3 regions of the Streptomyces sp. NPDC050548 genome follow, and region 3 is predicted to be linked to each of the others. Evidence: riboswitches for the same ligand, from Rfam matches in the RefSeq annotation. Region 3 holds a riboswitch; each other region holds the start of a gene.
The links. Region 3 has a riboswitch for S-adenosylmethionine ahead of thrC (threonine synthase). Riboswitches for the same ligand answer to the same signal wherever they lie in the genome.
Positions count from the first base shown of each region.

Region 1: it holds a riboswitch for S-adenosylmethionine, as region 3 does, so the genes downstream of both, ACIBJH_RS13075 (aminotransferase class V-fold PLP-dependent enzyme) here and thrC (threonine synthase) in region 3, are expected to answer to the same signal.
Region 2: it holds a riboswitch for S-adenosylmethionine, as region 3 does, so the genes downstream of both, ACIBJH_RS06215 (amino acid ABC transporter permease) here and thrC (threonine synthase) in region 3, are expected to answer to the same signal.

Region 1 covers NZ_JBITGV010000003.1:624,856-631,358, forward strand. The annotation lists gene ACIBJH_RS13060 (Rieske 2Fe-2S domain-containing protein) at 1-601, shown strand, start outside; gene ACIBJH_RS13065 (cytochrome bc complex cytochrome b subunit) at 598-2,229, shown strand; gene trpD (anthranilate phosphoribosyltransferase) at 2,364-3,428, shown strand; SAM riboswitch class IV at 3,509-3,625, shown strand; gene ACIBJH_RS13075 (aminotransferase class V-fold PLP-dependent enzyme) at 3,792-5,165, shown strand; gene ACIBJH_RS13080 (Lrp/AsnC family transcriptional regulator) at 5,397-5,678, opposite strand; gene ACIBJH_RS13085 (rhomboid family intramembrane serine protease) at 5,675-6,460, opposite strand.
Region 2 covers NZ_JBITGV010000002.1:78,249-84,751, reverse strand. The annotation lists gene ACIBJH_RS06225 (ABC transporter substrate-binding protein) at 1-587, opposite strand, end outside; gene ACIBJH_RS06220 (amino acid ABC transporter ATP-binding protein) at 633-1,430, opposite strand; gene ACIBJH_RS06215 (amino acid ABC transporter permease) at 1,427-2,407, opposite strand; SAM riboswitch class IV at 2,742-2,850, opposite strand; gene ACIBJH_RS06210 (glutathione S-transferase C-terminal domain-containing protein) at 2,927-3,811, opposite strand; gene ACIBJH_RS06205 (putative leader peptide) at 3,879-3,992, opposite strand; gene ACIBJH_RS06200 (alginate lyase family protein) at 4,108-5,358, opposite strand; gene ACIBJH_RS06195 (alginate lyase family protein) at 5,386-6,503, opposite strand, start outside.
Region 3 covers NZ_JBITGV010000001.1:1,196,660-1,203,162, reverse strand. The annotation lists gene ACIBJH_RS05700 (trehalose-6-phosphate synthase) at 1-522, opposite strand, end outside; gene ACIBJH_RS05695 (glucosyl-3-phosphoglycerate synthase) at 629-1,573, opposite strand; SAM riboswitch class I at 1,756-1,907, shown strand; gene thrC (threonine synthase) at 1,923-3,239, shown strand; gene ACIBJH_RS05685 (MoaD/ThiS family protein) at 3,328-3,603, shown strand; gene ACIBJH_RS05680 (cold-shock protein) at 4,035-4,241, shown strand; gene groL (chaperonin GroEL) at 4,583-6,205, shown strand.

The DNA.
Region 1 (6,503 bases), on a different contig from region 3:
CAAGGAGTCGGCGCTCGGCCGTCGCAAGCTGATTCGCAACACGATGTTCGGCGCGCTGGCCCTGTTCCCGCTCTCCGGTGTCATGCTGCTGCGCGACCTGGGCCCGCTGCCGGGGACGAAGCTCCGCCACACCATCTGGTCCAAGGGCAAGCTGCTCGTCAACATGAACACGAACCTGCCGCTGCGTCCCTCGGACGTGGCCGTCGGCTCGCTCACCTTCGCCAAGCCCGAGGGCCTGGAGGAGACCGACGAGGAGTTCCAGACCGAGATCGCCAAGGCGGCGCTGATGATCGTCCGGCTGCAGCCGGAGAACATCAAGGACAAGCGCGAGCTGGAGTGGGCGCACGAGGGCATCGTGGCCTTCTCGAAGATCTGCACCCACGTGGGCTGCCCGATCTCCCTGTACGAGCAGCAGACGCACCACGTGCTGTGCCCGTGCCACCAGTCCACCTTCGACCTCTCCGACGGTGCCCGAGTGATCTTCGGCCCGGCCGGTCACGCCCTGCCGCAGCTGCGCATCGGCGTGAGCGACGAGGGTTACCTCGAAGCGCTCGGCGACTTCGAGGAGCCCGTCGGTCCTGCATTCTGGGAGCGCGGATGAGCACCAACGAGACCAACGAGCGGCGCGACAAAGCACCGGCCGGCGAGAAGATCGCCGACTGGGCGGACGGACGCCTCGGGATCTACTCCCTGGCCAAGTCCAACATGCGCAAGATCTTCCCCGACCACTGGTCGTTCATGCTGGGCGAGGTCTGCCTCTACAGCTTCATCATCATCATCCTCACGGGTGTGTATCTGACGCTGTTCTTCCACCCGTCGATGAACGAGGTGACGTACCACGGCAGCTATGTCCCGCTCCAGGGGCAGCTGATGTCGGAGGCGTTCAACTCGACGATGCACATCTCCTTCGATGTGCGCGGCGGTCTGCTGATCCGGCAGATCCACCACTGGGCGGCGCTGATCTTCCTGGCCGCCATGTTCGTGCACATGATGCGCGTGTTCTTCACGGGTGCGTTCCGCAAGCCGCGTGAGGTCAACTGGCTGTTCGGCTTCCTGCTGTTCGTCCTGGGCATGTTCACCGGCTTCACCGGTTACTCGCTCCCGGACGACCTGCTCTCCGGCACCGGTGTCCGCTTCATGGAGGGCGCGGTCCTGTCCGTGCCGATCGTCGGCACGTACCTGTCGTTCTTCCTCTTCGGCGGAGAGTTCCCGGGCGGCGACTTCGTCGCGCGGTTCTACTCGATCCACATCCTGCTGCTGCCGGGCATCATGCTCGGTCTGGTGGTCGGCCACCTGATCCTGGTCTTCTACCACAAGCACACGCAGTTCGCGGGTCCCGGAAAGACGAACAACAACGTCGTGGGCATGCCGCTGCTGCCGGTCTACATGGCCAAGGCCGGAGGCTTCTTCTTCCTGGTCTTCGGTGTCATCGCGGCCATCGCGGCGATCGCCTCGATCAACCCGATCTGGGCCATGGGCCCGTACCGCCCGGACATGGTGTCCACGGGCGCCCAGCCCGACTGGTACATGGGCTTCTCCGAGGGCCTGATCCGCTTCATGCCCGGCTGGGAGATCAACTTCTGGGGTCACACGCTCGTCCTGGGCGTGTTCATCCCGCTGATCATCTTCCCGCTGGTCCTGGTCGCGATCGCGGTCTACCCGTTCATCGAGTCCTGGGTCACCGGCGACAAGAGCGAGCACCACATCCTGGACCGCCCGCGCAACGTCCCGACCCGTACGGCCTTCGGTGCCGCGTGGATCTCGTGGTACTTCGTCCTGCTCGTCGGTGGCGGCAACGACATCTGGGCCACGCACTTCCACCTGTCGATCAACTCGATCACCTGGTTCGTGCGTGTCGCCTTCTTCGTGGTGCCGGTGCTCGTCTTCATCGCCACCAAGCGGATCTGCCTCGGCCTCCAGCGCCGCGACAAGGACAAGGTGCTGCACGGCCGCGAGTCGGGCATCATCAAGCGCCTGCCGCACGGTGAGTTCGTCGAGATCCACGAGCCGCTCAGCCAGGACGCGCTGCACACGCTCACCGCGCACGAGCAGTACGTGCCGGCCGCGATCGGCGCGACGGTCGACGAGAACGGTGTCGAGCGCAAGGTCAAGGGCACCGAGAAGCTGCGCGCCAAGCTGAGCGAGGCGTACTACGGCGAGGAGTCCCAGATCGCCAAGCCCACCGTCGAGGAGTACAAGGAGATCACGAGCGGCCACGGCCACCACTGATCGCTGAGGCGTCGCCACGCCACAGTCGAAGGGCCCCGTCCGAACACCGGACGGGGCCCTTCGCCGTGTCCTGAGCTGGATAGGGTGGGGACGCATATTTGAACCATGTTTCTACGACACTCAGGAGCGGCCGTATGAGCGCTGTGACCCCCGCTGGAGGCGACACCGCGGCGGCCCGTTCCTGGCCCGACGTACTGAGCGCGCTGCTGGCCGGACAGGACCTGAGCACCGCCGACACGGCGTGGGCGATGGACCGCATCATGAGCGGTGAGGCCGCGGACGCGCAGATCGCGGGCTTCCTGGTGGCGCTGCGGGCCAAGGGCGAGACGGTCGAGGAGATCACCGGTCTCGTCGAGACGATGTACGCCCACGCGAAGCCGCTGGACATTCCGGGTCCTGCCGTCGACATCGTCGGTACGGGCGGCGACCGGGCCAAGACGGTCAACATCTCGACGATGTCCGCGATCGTGATCGCCGGTACGGGGGCGAAGGTCGTCAAGCACGGCAACCGGGCCGCGTCCTCGGCGAGCGGTTCCTCAGACGTGCTGGAGAAGCTCGGCATCAATCTGAACCTGCCGACCGAGCAGGTGGCGCGGGTGGCGGCGGAGGCCGGGATCACCTTCTGTTTCGCGGCCAAGTTCCACCCGTCGATGCGGTTCGTCGGCGCGGTCCGGGGGGCGCTGGGGATTCCGACCGCGTTCAACCTCCTCGGCCCGCTCACCAACCCGGCGAAGGTCACCTCGTCGGCGGTCGGCTGCTTCGACACCCGTATGGCCGGGCTCATCGCGGGCGTGCTCGCCGAGCGCGGCTCCTCCGCGCTGGTGTTCCGCGGTGACGACGGTCTGGACGAGCTGACGACCACGGCGACCTCCCGGGTGTGGATCGTCCGCGACGGCAAGGTCACCGAGGAGTCCTTCGATCCCCGGGACGTCGGCCTCGAACTCGTCCCCGTGGAGGCCCTGCGCGGCGCCGACCCCGACTACAACGCGGGCGTCGCCCGCCGCCTCCTGGACGGCGAGCCGGGCCCGGTGCGGGACGCCGTACTCCTGAACTCGGCGGCTGCCCTGGTGGCGCTGGAGCGGGGGGACGGGCCGTTGGCGGACCGGATCAGGGCCGGGATGGAGAAGGCGGCGGAGTCGATCGACTCGGGTGCCGCCAAGCGGACCCTGGAGCGCTGGGCGGCCGCCACCAACGCGTAGCCGTCCGTACGGCGGTCGTCGTCCCGCGATCCGGACACGGGTTGCGGGACGACGATCACTTCACGTACGTTTTCCGACCAGGTCATGAGTGACAGTCATGAGGCCCCGGCCGACTGTCCGGCAACCCTCCGTCCGTGGCGGGGTGCCCCGGGTGAAGACCAGGCCGTAGGCAGCGAGGTCTGCGGCAAGCGCGGGCCCCTCGAAAGACACCAGGGGTCCTGGTCATCGAGGGAGCCCTCTGTGAGCAAGCGAATGCGATAGGGCGTCGAGCCCCGCCTCCGCACATCCCCTTTCACCCCCTCCGTGCTTGAGCCATGTCCCGCTCGCACGGCGGAACCGCCTTGCCTCTCACAGGAGTTCGCCATGTCTGTCTCCACCACGGCCACCGCTACGACGCTTTGCAGTGACATTTCGGGGGCGCTGCCCGTTCTCGGCCGGGATGTCACCGTCCCGCTCGTCACGGGCGGCGAGGTCACCTACGCGGCGCTCGACTACGCGGCCAGCGCCCCCGCCCTCCAGCGCGTCTGGGACGACGTGGCGGCCTACGCCCCGTACTACGGCAGCGTCCACCGAGGCGCCGGCTACCTCTCGCAGCTGTCGACGGACCTCTTCGAGAACGCGCGGAAGACGGTCGAGGAGTTCCTGGACTGCCGCCCCGACGACCAGCTGATCTTCACCCGCTCCACCACGGACTCCCTGAACCTCCTCGCCGCGGCCCTCCCCGCCGACTGCCAGGTCTTCGTCTTCGAGACCGAGCACCACGCGTCCCTGCTGCCCTGGAAGGACGCCCGGGTCACCTACCTCAACGCCCCGCGCACTCCGGCCCAGGCCGTCGAGACCCTGCAGCAGGCCCTCGCCGCCCGTGACCCCTACAGCCCGGCCCTGGTCTGCGTCACCGGCGCCTCGAACGTCACCGGCGAGCTGTGGCCGGTACGGGAGTTGGCCGCCGCGGCTCACGCCCACGGCGCCCGGATCGTTCTAGACGCCGCCCAACTCGCCCCGCACCACCCGGTGTCCGTCCAGGACCTCGACGTCGACTGGATCGCCTTCTCCGGCCACAAGCTGTACGCCCCCTTCGGCTCCGGAGTCCTCGCCGGCCGCGCCGACTGGCTCCAGGCCGCCGACCCCTACCTCGCGGGCGGCGGCGCCAGCCGCAAGGTAACTCGGCGTGAGGACGGGGGAGTTGACGTGGAGTGGCACGACAGCGCCGCCCGCCACGAGGCCGGCTCCCCGAACGTCATCGGCGCCTACTCCATCGCGTCGGCCTGCAAGGCGCTGACGGAGGCGGGCTTCGACGCGCTGGTGGCCCGCGAGCAGCACCTGATCGCCGAGGTCCGCGCGGGCCTGGCGGCGATCCCCCAGGTCAAGGTCCTGTCCCTCTTCGGCGACGACGCCCCGCGCGTGGGCGTGATCTCCTTCGTCGTCGAAGGCTGGAACAGCTCCCACTTCGCAGCCGCCCTCTCCGCCGAGTACGGCATCGGCGTCCGCGACGGCCTCTTCTGCGCCCACCCCCTGGTCCGCACCCTGCTCGGCAGCGACCCGGGGACCCAGGGCGAGTGCGGCTCCCCCGAGGCGGCCCCCGGCGAGAAGTCCCTCAACGCCATCCGCGTCAGCTTCGGCGCGGGCACCCCGGACGAGCACGTCGAGCGTTTCGTGACGGCAGTACGGGAACTGGTGACCGACGGCGCGAAGTGGAACTACCGTACGCAGGACGGCCGTTGCGTGCCGGCGGTGTGACCGTCCAGGGGTGGGGATTCTACTTGGGGCGAGCGGAGCGGCGGCGGCCGTACGGTGTGCAGGTCCGTCGCTGGGCGGACGTGACGCAGACACAGGACGGTGCGTCCCGACGGTTCCGGGTGACGGGCCTCGGGAGCAGCCCACCCAGGGGCGCGGGGAACTGCGCGACCAGCCACAACGCACGGTCAGTCGCAAACGATCCGCGCCCCCCACCCCACTAGGCGCCCAACCTCAAGAATCCAGCCCAATGGCGAACGCAGCCTCAAGATCGTGCTGGGAGTACGTCCGGAACGCCACGTGCGTGTCCGTGCCCTCGACGCCCGGGATCTTGCTGATCCGGCCGGGGATGACCTCCGCCAGGTCCTCGTGCTGTCGCACCCGCACCATCGCGATCAAGTCGTACGTACCGGTGACGGAGAAGACCTCGCTCACGGATTCGAGCGCGGCGATCGACTCGGCGATCTCCGGAATCCGGTCCACGCTGGTCTTGATGAGGACGATCGCGGTGATCACGGCTGGTTCTCTCCCTCGGGGACCGTTGCTGGGGCGGCCCTCACTCTAGTCGCCCGCCCGTCGCCCGCCACCGCCCTTCCAAGGCCGCCCTTCGGGCCCTTCTTTTTCCTGAATCTGACCCACGCGTAACCGAACCCCAGCGTGAAGCCCACCAGGTGGGCGAGGTACGCCACCCCGGGCCCCTGTGCGGCCTGGCCCGCCGCGAGCCACTGCAGCGCCGCCCAGAACGGGAGTACGACCCACGCCGGGAAGCGCAGCGGCAGGAAGAAGAGGAAGGGGAGGAGGCTCGTCACGCGGGCCCGGGGGAAGAGGTAGAGAAACGCCCCGAGGACCGCCGAGATCGCCCCGGACGCGCCGACCAGCGACTGCGCGGAGTCGGCGTTGGCCAGCGCGTAGCCCAGCAGTGCCAGATAACCGCAGGCCAGGTAGAAGAGGGTGAACTCGACTCGGCCAAGACGTTCCTCGGTCATCGCTCCGAAGACGTAGAGGAAGAGCATGTTGCCGAGGAGATGGATCCAGCTGCCGTGAATGAAAAGGGCGGTGACCGGGGTCAGCGCCTCTCGCCCCGGGCTCGCGAACAGGTCGGCCGGTACCACTCCCCAGCGGTGGAAGTACGCCCGCTGGGCGGCGAGCAGCGCGTCCCCGGTGCCGTAGGAGGGGACGAAGCCCGAGGCCGGGCCGAGGACGAAGATCAGACAGCACAGGGCGATCAGGGCGTATGTCATCGGTGCCGAGGTGTTCCGGAGGGCTCTGACGGCCGCTGTCGCCCAGGTGCTGATCATGGATACAGAGCATGACGTAACGGGACGCACCGGGGCAGGGTGC
Region 2 (6,503 bases), on a different contig from region 3:
TTGCCGGCGAGGTTCTCGTAATTGCCGTCGAAGTTCCAGGAGTTGTCGGCCTTCACCGCGAAGCCGAGGTTGTCCTCGCGGTAGGACGCGAACTCGTACTTCGCCTTGCGCTCCTCGGTGTCGGTGACGTTGGAGAAGGCGACATCGACCTTTCCGCTGTCGAGGCCGATGAAGAGGCTCTCCCAAGTGGAGTTCTTCAGCTCGGGCTTGAGGCCGAGGACGGCGGCGACCAGGCGGGCGATGTCGGTCTCGGAACCGGTGAGGGTCTTCTGGTCCGAGCCCACGTAGCCGAGCGGCGGGGAGCCGGCGGGCAGGAAGCCGACGCCGATCTCCAGCTTGCCGCTCTTCGCTATGGACTTGGGCAACTCGGCGCTGATCGACTTCACTTCGGCGACCTTGAGCTTCGCCTCCTTGGCCGCACCGAGGGAGAAGGCGCCCACGGTGACCGTGCCGGAGGCGGCACCGCCGGACGTGGTGGCCGCGTCACTGTCGCCGCCGCAGGCCGCGAGACCACCGGCGAGGGAAGCGAGGACGGTTCCCGCGGTGAGTCCGCGAGTGATTCTGCTGCGCAGGCTGAGAGTAGACATGGCTGTTCCTAGGCTCGGTGTCGAGGGTGAAGGTGAGGAAGGGGTTCAGAGGACCTTGCTGAGGAAGTCCCTGGTCCGTTCGTGCTGTGGCCTGTCGAGGACCTCGTGGGGCGGGCCCTGTTCGACGATCTTTCCGCCGTCGATGAAGACGACCCGGTCGGCGACCTCGCGGGCGAAGCCGATCTCGTGGGTGACGATGACGAGGGTGGTGCCGCTGGTCGCCAAGTCCTTGATGACGGAGAGGACTTCGCCGACGAGTTCGGGGTCGAGGGCGGAGGTCGGCTCGTCGAAGAGAATGACGCCGGGGCGGAGGGCCAGTGCCCGTGCGATGGCGACGCGCTGCTGCTGGCCGCCGGAGAGCTGCCTCGGGTAGGCGCCGCTCTTCTCGGCGAGACCTACGCGGCCCAGCAACTCCCTTGCCAGTTCCAGGGCTTCGGGCTTGCCGAGCCTGCCGGTGGCGACCGGGGCGGCGGCCACGTTGTCGAGGACGGTCAGGTGCGGGAAGAGGTTGAAGTTCTGGAAGACGAACCCGATCCGGCTGCGCTGCGCGAGGATGGCACGCTCGCTCAACTCCTTGAGCCGTCCGCCCTGTTGCTTCACCCCGATGAGTTCGCCGTTGACGCTGACGTAACCGATCTCGGGCTTCTCCAGGTGGTTGATGACCCGCAGCAGCGTGGACTTGCCGGAACCGGACGGGCCGAGGATCACGGTGACCTCGCCGGGCCGCACGGTGAGGTCGACGCCGTCCAGCACGCGGTGGGCGCCGTACCACTTGTGGACGTCGTGCACCTCTACGGCGGCGGGTGTGATGTCCGCCAGGGGTTCGACGGTGTTCGTGGTCATACGGCGGTCTCCCTGCGGATGCGGGCCCGCAGATCGGTGACACCGGTGCGGAGTTTCTGGATCGGGGTGGGCGGCAGGTTGCGGGTGGCGCCCCGGGCGTAGTGCCGCTCGACGTAGAACTGGATGACGGACACCACGCTGGTCAGGATCAGGTACCAGACGGTGACGACCAGGAGCAGCGGCACGATGTCGCCTGGGTAGGTGGAGCCCATCGTCTGCGCGGAGCCGAACAGGTCGAGCAGCGAGACGTAGAAGACCAGCGAGGTGCTCTTGATCAGGCCGATCAGCTGGTTGACGTAGTTCGGGGTGATGGAGCGCAGCGCCTGCGGGAAGACGATTCTGCGGAACTGGTAGCCCTTGGGGAGGCCGAGGGCGGAGGCCGCCTCGTGCTGGCCCTGGTCGACGGAGAGGATGCCGCCGCGGACCACTTCGGCCGCGTACGCCGCCTCGTTGAGGCTGAGTCCGACGACGGCGACGACCATGTCGGTGGCGAGCTTCGACTCGTCGACGGAGAAGAAGGCGGGTCCGAAGGGGACGCCGATGCTGAGCGTCTGGTAGAGGGCGCTGAAGTTGTAGAGGAAGATCAGCACCACGATGAGCGGGATCGAGCGCAGCGCCCACACATAGATCCAGCTCACCGCGCGCAGCACCGGGCTCTTGGAGAGTCGGGCCAGGGCGAGCAGGATGCCGCCGAGGAGACCCAACACCGCGCTGAGCGCGGCGACTTCGAGGGTGATGACGAGTCCGTCGAGGATCGTCGGGCGCAGGAACCAGTAGCCGAAGCGGTCCCACTGGTAGAAGGAGTTGGTGACCAGCCCGTGGACGAACTGGGCGGCCACCACCAGCACGACCAGGGTGACGATCCACCGGCCGGGCCGGCGCAGCGGCTGAACTCGCTGTGCGGTGAGGGGTTTTGACGGGGCGTCTGCTGCGGGGGCGTCGGCCAGGGACACAGTGGTGCCTGGGGGTTCACTCATGGTGGGCTCCGGCGGGTTCACAGACCCCGGTCCGTGGCGGTGGACGCGCGACGGCGGACGGCACGCGCGGGTGCGCGGGACCGGGGGCGGGGAAGGGGCAGGCACACCGGCGGGATCGGGTGTGCGTCAGAGGTGCGTGGGCCGACTGGTCGTCAGGCCCGACAGCGGGCGCGGCCCGGTGCGGTACACAGTGCGCTGCTGACCCGGAGCAGATCGACAGCGCGGTCGGCGACGAACAGGTTGGCGTACGACCGTACGCAGCCCTGCGGACGGCATGTGGCCGTCCTGAGAGCTGCGTACATGGCGTCACCTGTCACTGTTCCGGCCCCGCGGGGCCTCGCGCTTACCGAAACGTCATCCGGTCCGGTCGTCACCTGGGGCACCCCACCGCGTGCGAGGGTTGCCGGTCAGCAAGCCAGGGCTTGTCGCTGACACTCATGACCGTTCTGGCCGCAAGTTAAGACAATTGCCCGAACGAATGTCAACGGCCGTCCACCAACTGGACGGTGGGCACGCCGCTCAACTGCGGCAAGCTCCCGTTTCGTCCGCCGCATGGGCCGCCCAGTCCAGGATCTGGACAGCGGCACCGGCGGCCTCCAAGCCCTGGCAGCGGGCGTGGTGGCGGCGGGCGATGCCGTCGAGGTCCAGATGGGTGCCGAAGGCGGGGTGGGCGGCCAGCCGGCGGGCGTAGGCCCACAGGTGGGGGTGGTCGGCGACGCTCTGCACGGCGGCGGCGTCCAGGTGGTAGCGGTGCACGGTGTCGAGCTGCACCAGGGTCACCCACAACTCGACATCGGCTGCGGTGAGTTCGTCGCGGATCATGTGCTCGCGGCCGTCCAGCCAGCGGTCGAGCGAGCCCAGTGTCTCCAGCAGCAGGCCGAGGGCTTCGTCGCGCTCGGCCTGTTCGCCACCGGCCGCTCCGGCGCGCTGTGCCGCGTCCTCGATGCCCTGTGCGCAGAGCCGCTCGACGGCCTCGATCTCCGACTCGGCGCCGCACGGGTAGAGCCGGGGTCCGCCCGCACCGAAGTGCCGGGCGAGGTCGCGGGTGATGTCGGGGGCGTGGGTGCTGACGATGCGGCCGGACCAGTCGTCGCTGAGCACGGGCGCTGCGGCCGGTCCGGAGTAGCGGTGGGCGCTCGCCTCGTAGAGCAGGCGCAGTTCGGAGTGTCCACCACTCGGACAGTCGGGTACGGCGGAGAGGAACACGGCCGGACAGCTCTCGTGGAGGCCGAGGAGGCTGTGGGTGACGGCGATGCGCAGGCCGTCGGCGCAGGCGGTGGACAGATGGAGGCGGTAGCGGCGCGGCACGGCGTAGTGCCCGCTGCGCGCGTCGCTCCCGATCCGGCCCCTGAACAGGGGGGCGGAGCGGGGTGAGGGGACGGCGGCGAGAGACGTGACGGACATGGGACTCCCCGGGTACGGGCGCGTGGACGTACGCGCGGCGGAAGCGTCGTCGAACGGTGGACGGGGCTCAGCGCAGTGGGCTCATGGCGCTGCACACCCGCAGCAGATCGATGTGACGGCGGGAGGTCAGAAGGGGCGAACGGTCCACTCGGCTGGTGGTGACCGGCTCAAGGCGCCCCATGTTTCCCTACCTGTTCACTAGGATTCCCTACTGGAGTGTCGATCCACCGTCGCCCGGGGTCAAGAGGGCGTCCACGGGTCGGGCACAGGTCCCGACCCGTGGACAGGCCGGGCCGCTACTTCGCGTACATCAGGGTCCCGAAGCCGAGCTGGTCGTAGCCACCGCTGTCGGTGCCGTAGTCACCTCCCCCGCCCTCGGGTGCGACGAGGTTGTAGTACATGGCCGAGATGTACTTGTCGTCGAGGCCGATCCGCCGGTTGTAGTGGAAGTGGAGCATCGCCCACACCGGCCGGATCTGGCCGCGCGAGGAGGCGGAGATCACCGTCTGGGACGACTGGGCGCAGCTCTGCCCGGTGCCCCAGGTGTAGGTGGTGAAGGGCACGTCGCTGCCGCTGTTGTACTTCGCGACGTACTGGGCGGCCTTCATGAAACGGCGACTGTCGTACGAGTACAGGTCGTCGCCCTGGTTCCAGGCCATCTCACAGATGGCGCCCATCTGCCCCATGCCCATGACGGTGTGGCCCTGGTCGCGGCCGGACTCCTGCCACTGGCCGAGCGCGTAGCCGTCCGAGTCGGTGTACAGATACGGCACGGCGTGCGCGATCGAGCCGTTGCCCGCACCCGACTTGAAGTAGGTGACGGCCTGGTCGTACTTGGCGCTGTCCCCGTTGAGGATCCCGATGGCCAGGATGGACGCCATGTTGCAGAGGTCCCAGTTGGCCCAGTAGTTGGTGATGCAGGCGTCGTTGTGGTTGGTGAGGAAACTGTTGTTGAGCGGGTAGAAGACGTTCGCCAGCATCTGCTGGGCGGCGGCCAGATTGAACCCGCTGTAGTCCCGCATGAGTTCGCAGGCGTTGGCGAACTGCCAGCCGTAGAGGCCGGCCGCGAGAAACCGGTCGGCGTTGCCGGTGACCGAAGTCAGCGTGGTCGACCAGGCGTTGAGGATGTTCGCGGCGCACACGGCGTTCGCCTCGGTGCCGCCGACCTTCCAGCGCAGGGCGTTCTGGTAGGCGGCGGCGATGTCGTTGTAGAGCAGGCTGTAGTTCTGGCCGTCGCCGCCCCGGATGATCGTCGCGGTCGCCCGGTTCGTCCAGGTCGACTGTGAATGGGAGTTGGCGATCAGCTTGTTCCAGCCGGACAGCCAGGGGTCGGTTCCCGCCGCGACCCTGACCTTGGCCCGGTTGATGTCTCCGGCGTTGTGCAGCATGCCGGGGTGGGTGAAGGTGGCCGGGGCCGCGTGCGCGGTCGTGGCCACCGTGGCGCCGCCGAGAGCGGCGGCTGCGGTGAGCCCGCCCGCGGTCTTCAACAGACCGCGGCGGCTCAACTCTGTTCTGCGGAGGTGCTCGTGGGGGGAAGTGCGGCTCATTGCGGTGCATCTCCAATCCGTGGAGGATCAGGTGGGCGCGATGCTCACCTCGTCGAACTCCGTGGTGCAGCGGACCGGTTGGCTGCGTGAGCAGACCACCAGGCCGACGTGATAGGGGGCGTCACCGAAGCCGGGGATCTCTCCGTCGGCGAGGGGGGTCCAGGTGACACCGTCATCGGTGGACAGGGCTGCGCTGAAGGCGGTCCCGGCGCGCTTCAGCCGCAGCAGGGCGGGGAGGGTGACGGCGACACCGCCGGTGAAGGCGGAGGCACCGGCCACGGTCTTGCGGAGCATGAGCTGCGCGGTCGTCCCACCGCCGACGATCACGCCCGCCGCCTGGTCGAACGGTGACAGCGACTTGGCCATGAGCAGCCCCACCCGGTCGGCCGTGGTACCGGTCCGGGAGACGAGCCGGGCGACGACCTCGCAGTCACCACTGACCGGCCGCCGCACGAACTGCCCTGTCATTCCCTGGCCGTTGGCGTTCAGATCGACGCCCGCGCCGCGCACGGTGAAGGTCCCGCCGTCGTACGACGTGCTGCCCGGCGTGGTGATCGCCACCACGCCCAGCGTCCCGAAGTCACGGTCGTCGAGCACGGTGTCGCCGAGGTCGCCGTACGTCCACGGCGCGGGCGGCGCGGTGCCGACCGTGAGGGCGAGGGTGCCGGTGGCGGTTCCTGAGGCGTTGGCGGCGGTGGTCGCGACCGTGAACTCCCCTGTCTCCGTGGGGATTCCGGAGATGAGCCCGGTACGCCGGTCGATGCGCAGACCGGCGGGCAGGCCGTCCGCGGCGAACCGCACAGGCTCGTGCGAGGCCCGCAGCAGATGACGGAAGTCGGCTCCCTCGTTCGTGAACACGGCGTTCGCGGAGGTGAGTTGGGGCGTGGAGGGGCTCGGCATCACAGCCCGCACCGGCACCGAACGCGGCCCGCGCCCACCGGCGTTGGTCTTCGCGACCGTGTAGTGGTACGTCGTGCCGGGCGCCCCCGTCGCGTCGACGTACCGGATGCGGGTGCCGAAGCCGACCGGACCGACGCGGGTGGCGAGGGTCTTGTACGGCCCGGTGGCTCGGATGGCACGGAGGACCGTGTACTCGGCGGAGAGGTCCGAATCGCTCCAGTCCAACTCGACGGCGTCGGCACCGG
Region 3 (6,503 bases):
TCCGATCCGCAGGTCCGGCCGCAACTCCCTCAGCATCCCCGGGACCAGACACAGGTGGTAGTCCTGCACCAGTACCGCCGCGCCCTCGGCCGCCTCCTGGGCCAGCGCCTCGGCGAACGCCCGGTTGTATGTCTCGTACGACTCCCACTGGCGCCGGAACTCCGCGTCGAAGACCGGCTCCAGCGGGGTCTGGTACAGCATGTGGTGGACGAACCAGAGCACGGAGTTGGCGATGCCGTTGTACGCGTCGGCGTGCACGTCGGCCGGAATGGCGAGCATCCGCACACCGTCCTCGCCGACGCCCCGCCGTACCGCCTCCCGGTCACCCTCCGACAGCGCCGAGCACACCCACAGCGCCCCCGCGTCCGGCCCGATCGCCGAAAGACCCGACACCAGCCCGCCGCCCCCGCGCCGGGCGTGCAGCGAACCGTCGTCGCCCACCTCGTACGAGACCGGGCCGCGATTGGACGCGACGAGCACCTGAGCTGCACCGGGAGAGGGCGTGGAAGCCGTGGAAGCCATACGGCACAACCTAGCCCGGCCCGGAAACACTCAAACGTACGGACGGCCCGCGGCGGACTGTCGGAGTCCGTATACGGCCCCCGGGCCCTGGCTGTCGTGCCGTCGGCTACGCCACCTTGCGCGACTGGTACTCGGTGATGTCCGCCATCGGCGGCCGTTCCTCCGTGTCCACGGAGTACGTGCGCGGCTCGAAACCGTCCGGCCCCCGCTCGAACTGGGTCAGGGACGGCCGGATGAGATGCCCGCGGGCCAGCCTCAGCTGTGCCGTGCGGTAGATCTGCGCGGCCATCCGCCCCAGTGCCTGCCCGTCCTGGTGCCGGTGCTTGCGCACACCCACGTCGACCTGGGCGAGGGCGTCCAGGCCCACCAGGTGCAGCGCGTCGACGAGCATGCCCAACTCGACGCCGTACCCGACGGGGAACGGCAGCTGTTCGAGCAGCGAGCGCCGGGCCGCGTACTCGCCGCCCAACGGCTGGACGAATCCGGCCAGTTGAGGCCAGTGCATGTTCAGCAGCGGGCGGGCCATCATCTCGGTGACACGTCCGCCCTGGCCGGCCGCGCCGCCCAGCGGGCGGTCGTACATCGCCTTGACGAGGTCGACGCCGGGGTCGGTGAGCAGCGGGCCCACGATCCCGGTGACGAAGTCGGAGGAGAACTCCTTCAGGTCCGCGTCGATGAAGCAGACGATGTCGCCGCTGGTGACCAGCAGCGAGCGCCACAGCACCTCGCCCTTGCCGGGCACGGTGGGGATGCGGGGCAGGATGTCGTCGCGGTGCACGACCCGGGCGCCCGCCGCGGCGGCCACCTCGGAGGTGCGGTCGGTGGACCCGGAGTCGACGACGACGATCTCGTCGACGAGCGGGACCTGCTGCATGAGGTCGTGACGGATGATCGCGACGATCTCACCGACCGTCGCCTCCTCGTTGAGCGCGGGCAGCACGACGGAGACCGACTGGCCCGTGCGGTGCTTCGCGGCCAGGATCTTGTGGAGCGGCCGATCGGTCAGGGACCAGGAGCGGGTGCTCAGCCAGTGCTCGACTTCCTTCAGCACGTTGCGCGGCTCCTCTGCGTTCTCTCGGCGAGGACTGGTCACAGACAGTGAGTATGTGATCCATCTCGCGGTTCGGACGGCTCACTCAACTGTCCTGGCCTTCGGTTACAGTCTTGAACAACGCTGATGACCATCGCATGTCGGGGGCCGTCGGCGAGACAATTGCATACACAACTGAACACCGCTCATCCAGAGGGGCAGAGGGATACGGCCCGTTGAAGCCCCGGCAACCCTCCAGCCGGTCTTGCCGCATGGTGACCATGCGCCGAGGCTCCCGGCTCGGGAAGGTGCCAAATCCGTCTCACGGCGAAACGCGTCGTGAGGAAGATGAGGAAAGGGCCTCGCCTCCATGGCTGCGCAGACTGTTGCAAGCACCACGAACCCCGCGAAGACGGACACGAAGTCCGCAGACGCCGTTGATCTCGGCCCCGCCACCGCGCTCTCCTGCCGCGAGTGCGGCCACCGCGTCCCGCTCGGCCCGGTCTTCGCCTGCGAGGAGTGTTTCGGCCCGCTGGAGATCGCCTACGACTTCTCGGCCTACGACACCGAAGAGCTCCGCAAGCGGATCGAAGCGGGCCCCGCGAACATCTGGCGTTACGCGCCCCTCCTGCCCGTCCCCGCCGACGTGGCGACCAAGCCGAACATCAACCCCGGCTGGACCAAGCTCGTCCAGGCCGACAACCTCGCCCGCGAACTGGGCGTCGACGCGGGCAAGTTGTTCGTGAAGGACGACTCCGGCAATCCGACGCACTCCTTCAAGGACCGCGTCGTGGCACAGGCCATCGAGGCCGCCCGCGCCTTCGACTTCACCACCCTCTCCTGCTCCTCCACCGGCAACCTCGCCGGCGCCGTCGGTGCCGCCGCCGCCCGGGCCGGCTTCCGCTCCTGCGTGTTCATCCCGCACGACCTGGAGCAGGGCAAGGTCGTCATGGCCGCGGTCTACGGCGGCGAGCTGGTCGGCATCGAGGGCAACTACGACGACGTGAACCGCTTCTGCTCCGAGCTGATCGGCGACCCGGCCGGCGAGGGCTGGGGCTTCGTCAACGTCAACCTGCGGCCGTACTACGCGGAGGGCTCCAAGACCCTGGCGTACGAGATCTGCGAGCAGCTCGGCTGGCAGCTTCCCGACCAGCTGGTCGTGCCGATCGCCTCCGGCTCGCAGCTCACGAAGATCGACAAGGGCCTGCAGGAGCTGATCAAGCTCGGTCTCGTCGAGGACAAGCCGTACAAGATCTTCGGCGCCCAGGCGGAGGGCTGCTCGCCGGTGTCCGTCGCGTACAAGGCGGGGCACGACGTCGTACGGCCGCAGAAGCCGAACACCATCGCGAAGTCCCTCGCCATCGGGAACCCCGCGGACGGGCCCTACGTGCTGGACATCGCCCGGCGTACGGGCGGTGCCGTGGAGGACGTCACCGATGAGCAGTGTGTGGACGCGATCAAGCTGCTGGCGCGCACGGAGGGGATCTTCGCGGAGACCGCCGGTGGGGTGACCGTCGGGGTGGCGAAGAAGCTGATCGAGAACGGGCTGCTGGATCCGACGTTGACCACGGTGGTGCTGAACACCGGGGACGGTCTGAAGACGTTGGACGCGGTTGCCGGTACTGGGCTCACCGCGACGATCCGGCCGAGTCTTGAGTCGTTCAGGGAGGCTGGGCTCGCGTCCTAGCGTCGTTGTTCGTCTGCGGGCCGGTGGGGGCTGGTCGCGCAGTTCCCCGCGCCCCTAAAGGCCCCCACCTGACCGGAGGTTGAAAGTCATGAGCGTGACCGTTCGCATCCCCACCATCCTGCGCACCTACACCGGCGGCAAGGCAGAGGTCGCCGCCGAAGGCGCCACCCTCGCCGAGGTCATCAGTGACCTGGAGAAGAACCACACCGGGATCTCCGCCCGGGTCCTCGACGACCAGGGGAAGCTGCGTCGGTTCGTCAACGTGTACGTCAACGACGACGACGTGCGGTTCGAGCAGGGGCTGGAGACGGCGACTCCGGACGGGGCCGGCGTCTCGATCATCCCGGCCGTTGCCGGAGGCTGATCGTTACCCTGGGTAATGCCGATTACCGAGAGTTCATCGAATTGCCCCCTCCGCTGGAGAAGCGGAGGGGGCAATTCTCTATGGTTGAGCGGGGTACAGTTGGGGAACGCGCTCCACTCGGCATGCCGAACGCATATGAGTACCGGCTCCGCGTGCGATGAGAAGCAGCCAAAGTGTGCAGGTCTTTTGCGCCTTATGTGCCCTTTATCCGGCCCGACTTGCCCTGAAGTCGGACGAATTATCCGTAAATTCCCGACCGGTCCTGCCCGGAATTCTCGTCGGATTGACCTGTTGCAGACGGCAGTTGGACGGATACATTCGGCCGCGGTCGACGCGTTCCGGCGCACGCCCCCAATCCTGTGGGGGGTGAGGTCTGACCCGGATCCGCGAAGTGCGGATCCGTGCAAGGGCCAGTAATAGGGGAGTTAGGCATGGCTCAGGGCACCGTCAAATGGTTCAACGCGGAGAAGGGGTACGGCTTCATCGCGGTCGACGGTGGTGCGGATGTTTTCGTCCACTACAGCGCGATTCAGATGGACGGCTACCGCACCCTGGAAGAGGGTCAGCGGGTCGATTTCGAGATCTCGCAGGGTCAGAAGGGGCCGCAGGCGGACATGGTCCGGCTCGCGACCGGCTGAAGCACGCGCCGACGAACAGCAGCGACGTTCTTCGTTCTTCATCGAAGGGCTCGTACTCCTGGGGGGTCACCTCCTGGGGTACGGGCCCTTCGGCATGCCCGGGACCGGGGGCCGGAGCAGGGGCCGGAGCGGGTGTCAGAACCTGGGAGCCGCTTGCACTCGACCATGCCGAGTGCTAATCATTGGCGTTAGCACTCTGAAGGTGAGAGTGATAACGAAGGATCGGGTCGGTGAGGCCCGCAGGCCAGGTGGCGCAAGGAGCCACGGGGCAGGCGAGCCGTCCGTCGCGGGCGCCAGCGCGGTCCGGAGCAATCCACCCCAGTCCGGGAGGACCACTTCACATGGCCAAGATCATCGCGTTCGACGAGGAGGCGCGGCGAGGCCTTGAGCGCGGCATGAACCAGCTCGCCGACGCCGTCAAGGTCACCCTCGGCCCCAAGGGCCGCAACGTCGTCCTTGAGAAGAAGTGGGGCGCCCCCACGATCACCAACGATGGTGTCTCCATCGCCAAGGAGATCGAGCTGGAGGACCCGTACGAGAAGATCGGCGCCGAGCTGGTCAAGGAAGTCGCCAAGAAGACGGACGACGTCGCCGGTGACGGTACGACCACCGCGACCGTCCTCGCCCAGGCCCTCGTCAAGGAAGGCCTCCGCAACGTAGCCGCGGGCGCCAACCCGATGGCCCTCAAGCGCGGTATCGAGAAGGCCGTCGAGGCCGTCTCCGGTGCCCTCCTTGAGCAGGCCAAGGACGTCGAGACCAAGGAGCAGATCGCCTCCACGGCCTCCATCTCCGCCGCCGACACCCAGATCGGCGAGCTCATCGCCGAGGCGATGGACAAGGTCGGCAAGGAAGGCGTCATCACCGTCGAGGAGTCGCAGACCTTCGGTCTTGAGCTGGAGCTCACCGAGGGCATGCGCTTCGACAAGGGCTACATCTCGGCGTACTTCGCGACCGACATGGAGCGTATGGAGGCCGTCCTCGACGACCCGTACATCCTGATCGCCAACTCCAAGATCGCCAACGTCAAGGACCTGCTCCCGCTCCTGGAGAAGGTCATGCAGTCGGGCAAGCCGCTGCTGATCATCGCCGAGGACGTCGAGGGCGAGGCCCTGTCCACGCTGGTCGTCAACAAGATCCGCGGCACCTTCAAGTCCGTCGCCGTCAAGGCCCCGGGCTTCGGCGACCGCCGCAAGGCGATGCTGCAGGACATCGGCATCCTGACCGGCGGTGAGGTCATCTCCGAGGAGGTCGGCCTCAAGCTGGAGAACGCGACCGTGGACCTCCTCGGCCGCGCCCGCAAGGTCGTCATCACCAAGGACGAGACCACCATCGTCGACGGCTCCGGCTCCGCCGACCAGGTCGCCGGCCGGGTCAACCAGATCCGCGCCGAGATCGAGAACAGCGACTCGGACTACGACCGCGAGAAGCTCCAGGAGCGCCTGGCCAAGCTCGCGGGTGGCGTCGCCGTCATCAAGGCGGGCGCGGCCACCGAGGTCGAGCTCAAGGAGCGCAAGCACCGCATCGAGGACGCCGTTCGCAACGCGAAGGCGGCCGTCGAGGAGGGCATCGTCGCCGGTGGCGGCGTCGCGCTCATCCAGGCCGGTCACGTCTTCGAGAAGCTGGAGCTCGAAGGCGACGAGGCCACCGGTGCCGCGATCGTGAAGCTGGCCCTTGAGGCCCCGCTGAAGCAGATCGCCGTCAACGCCGGCCTTGAGGGCGGCGTCGTGGTGGAGAAGGTCCGCAACCTCACCCCGGGTCACGGCCTCAACGCCGCGACCGGCGAGTACGTGGACCTCATCGCCGAGGGCATCATCGACCCGGCGAAGGTCACGCGCTCCGCGCTGCAGAACGCGGCCTCCATCGCCGCGCTCTTCCTCACCACCGAGGCCGTCATCGCCGACAAGCCGGAGAAGGCGTCCGCGCCGGCCGGCGGCGGCATGCCGGGCGGTGACATGGACTTCTGATCGACCCCTTCCGGTTGATCAACGGTCTTACCGAGGGCGGTACTTCCTGCTTCTGGCGGGGGGTACCGCCCTCGGGCGTGTCCTGGCCGTGGGGATACACCAGCCCGTGGCCGCCCAAGAGTTCGCAGCCCGTACCTCGGGCCTTCTGGCCCCGGACTGTGATCCCGGCGGAGCCCGGCGTGTCCGGGATCACAGGCTGTCGCGTGAAGCGGGTGGAATGACGGACTTGGCTCGGAGGTTGTCGTTGACGCATGATCGATGCATACGCACATACCGTCCGGTACCCAGTGCCTTGTAG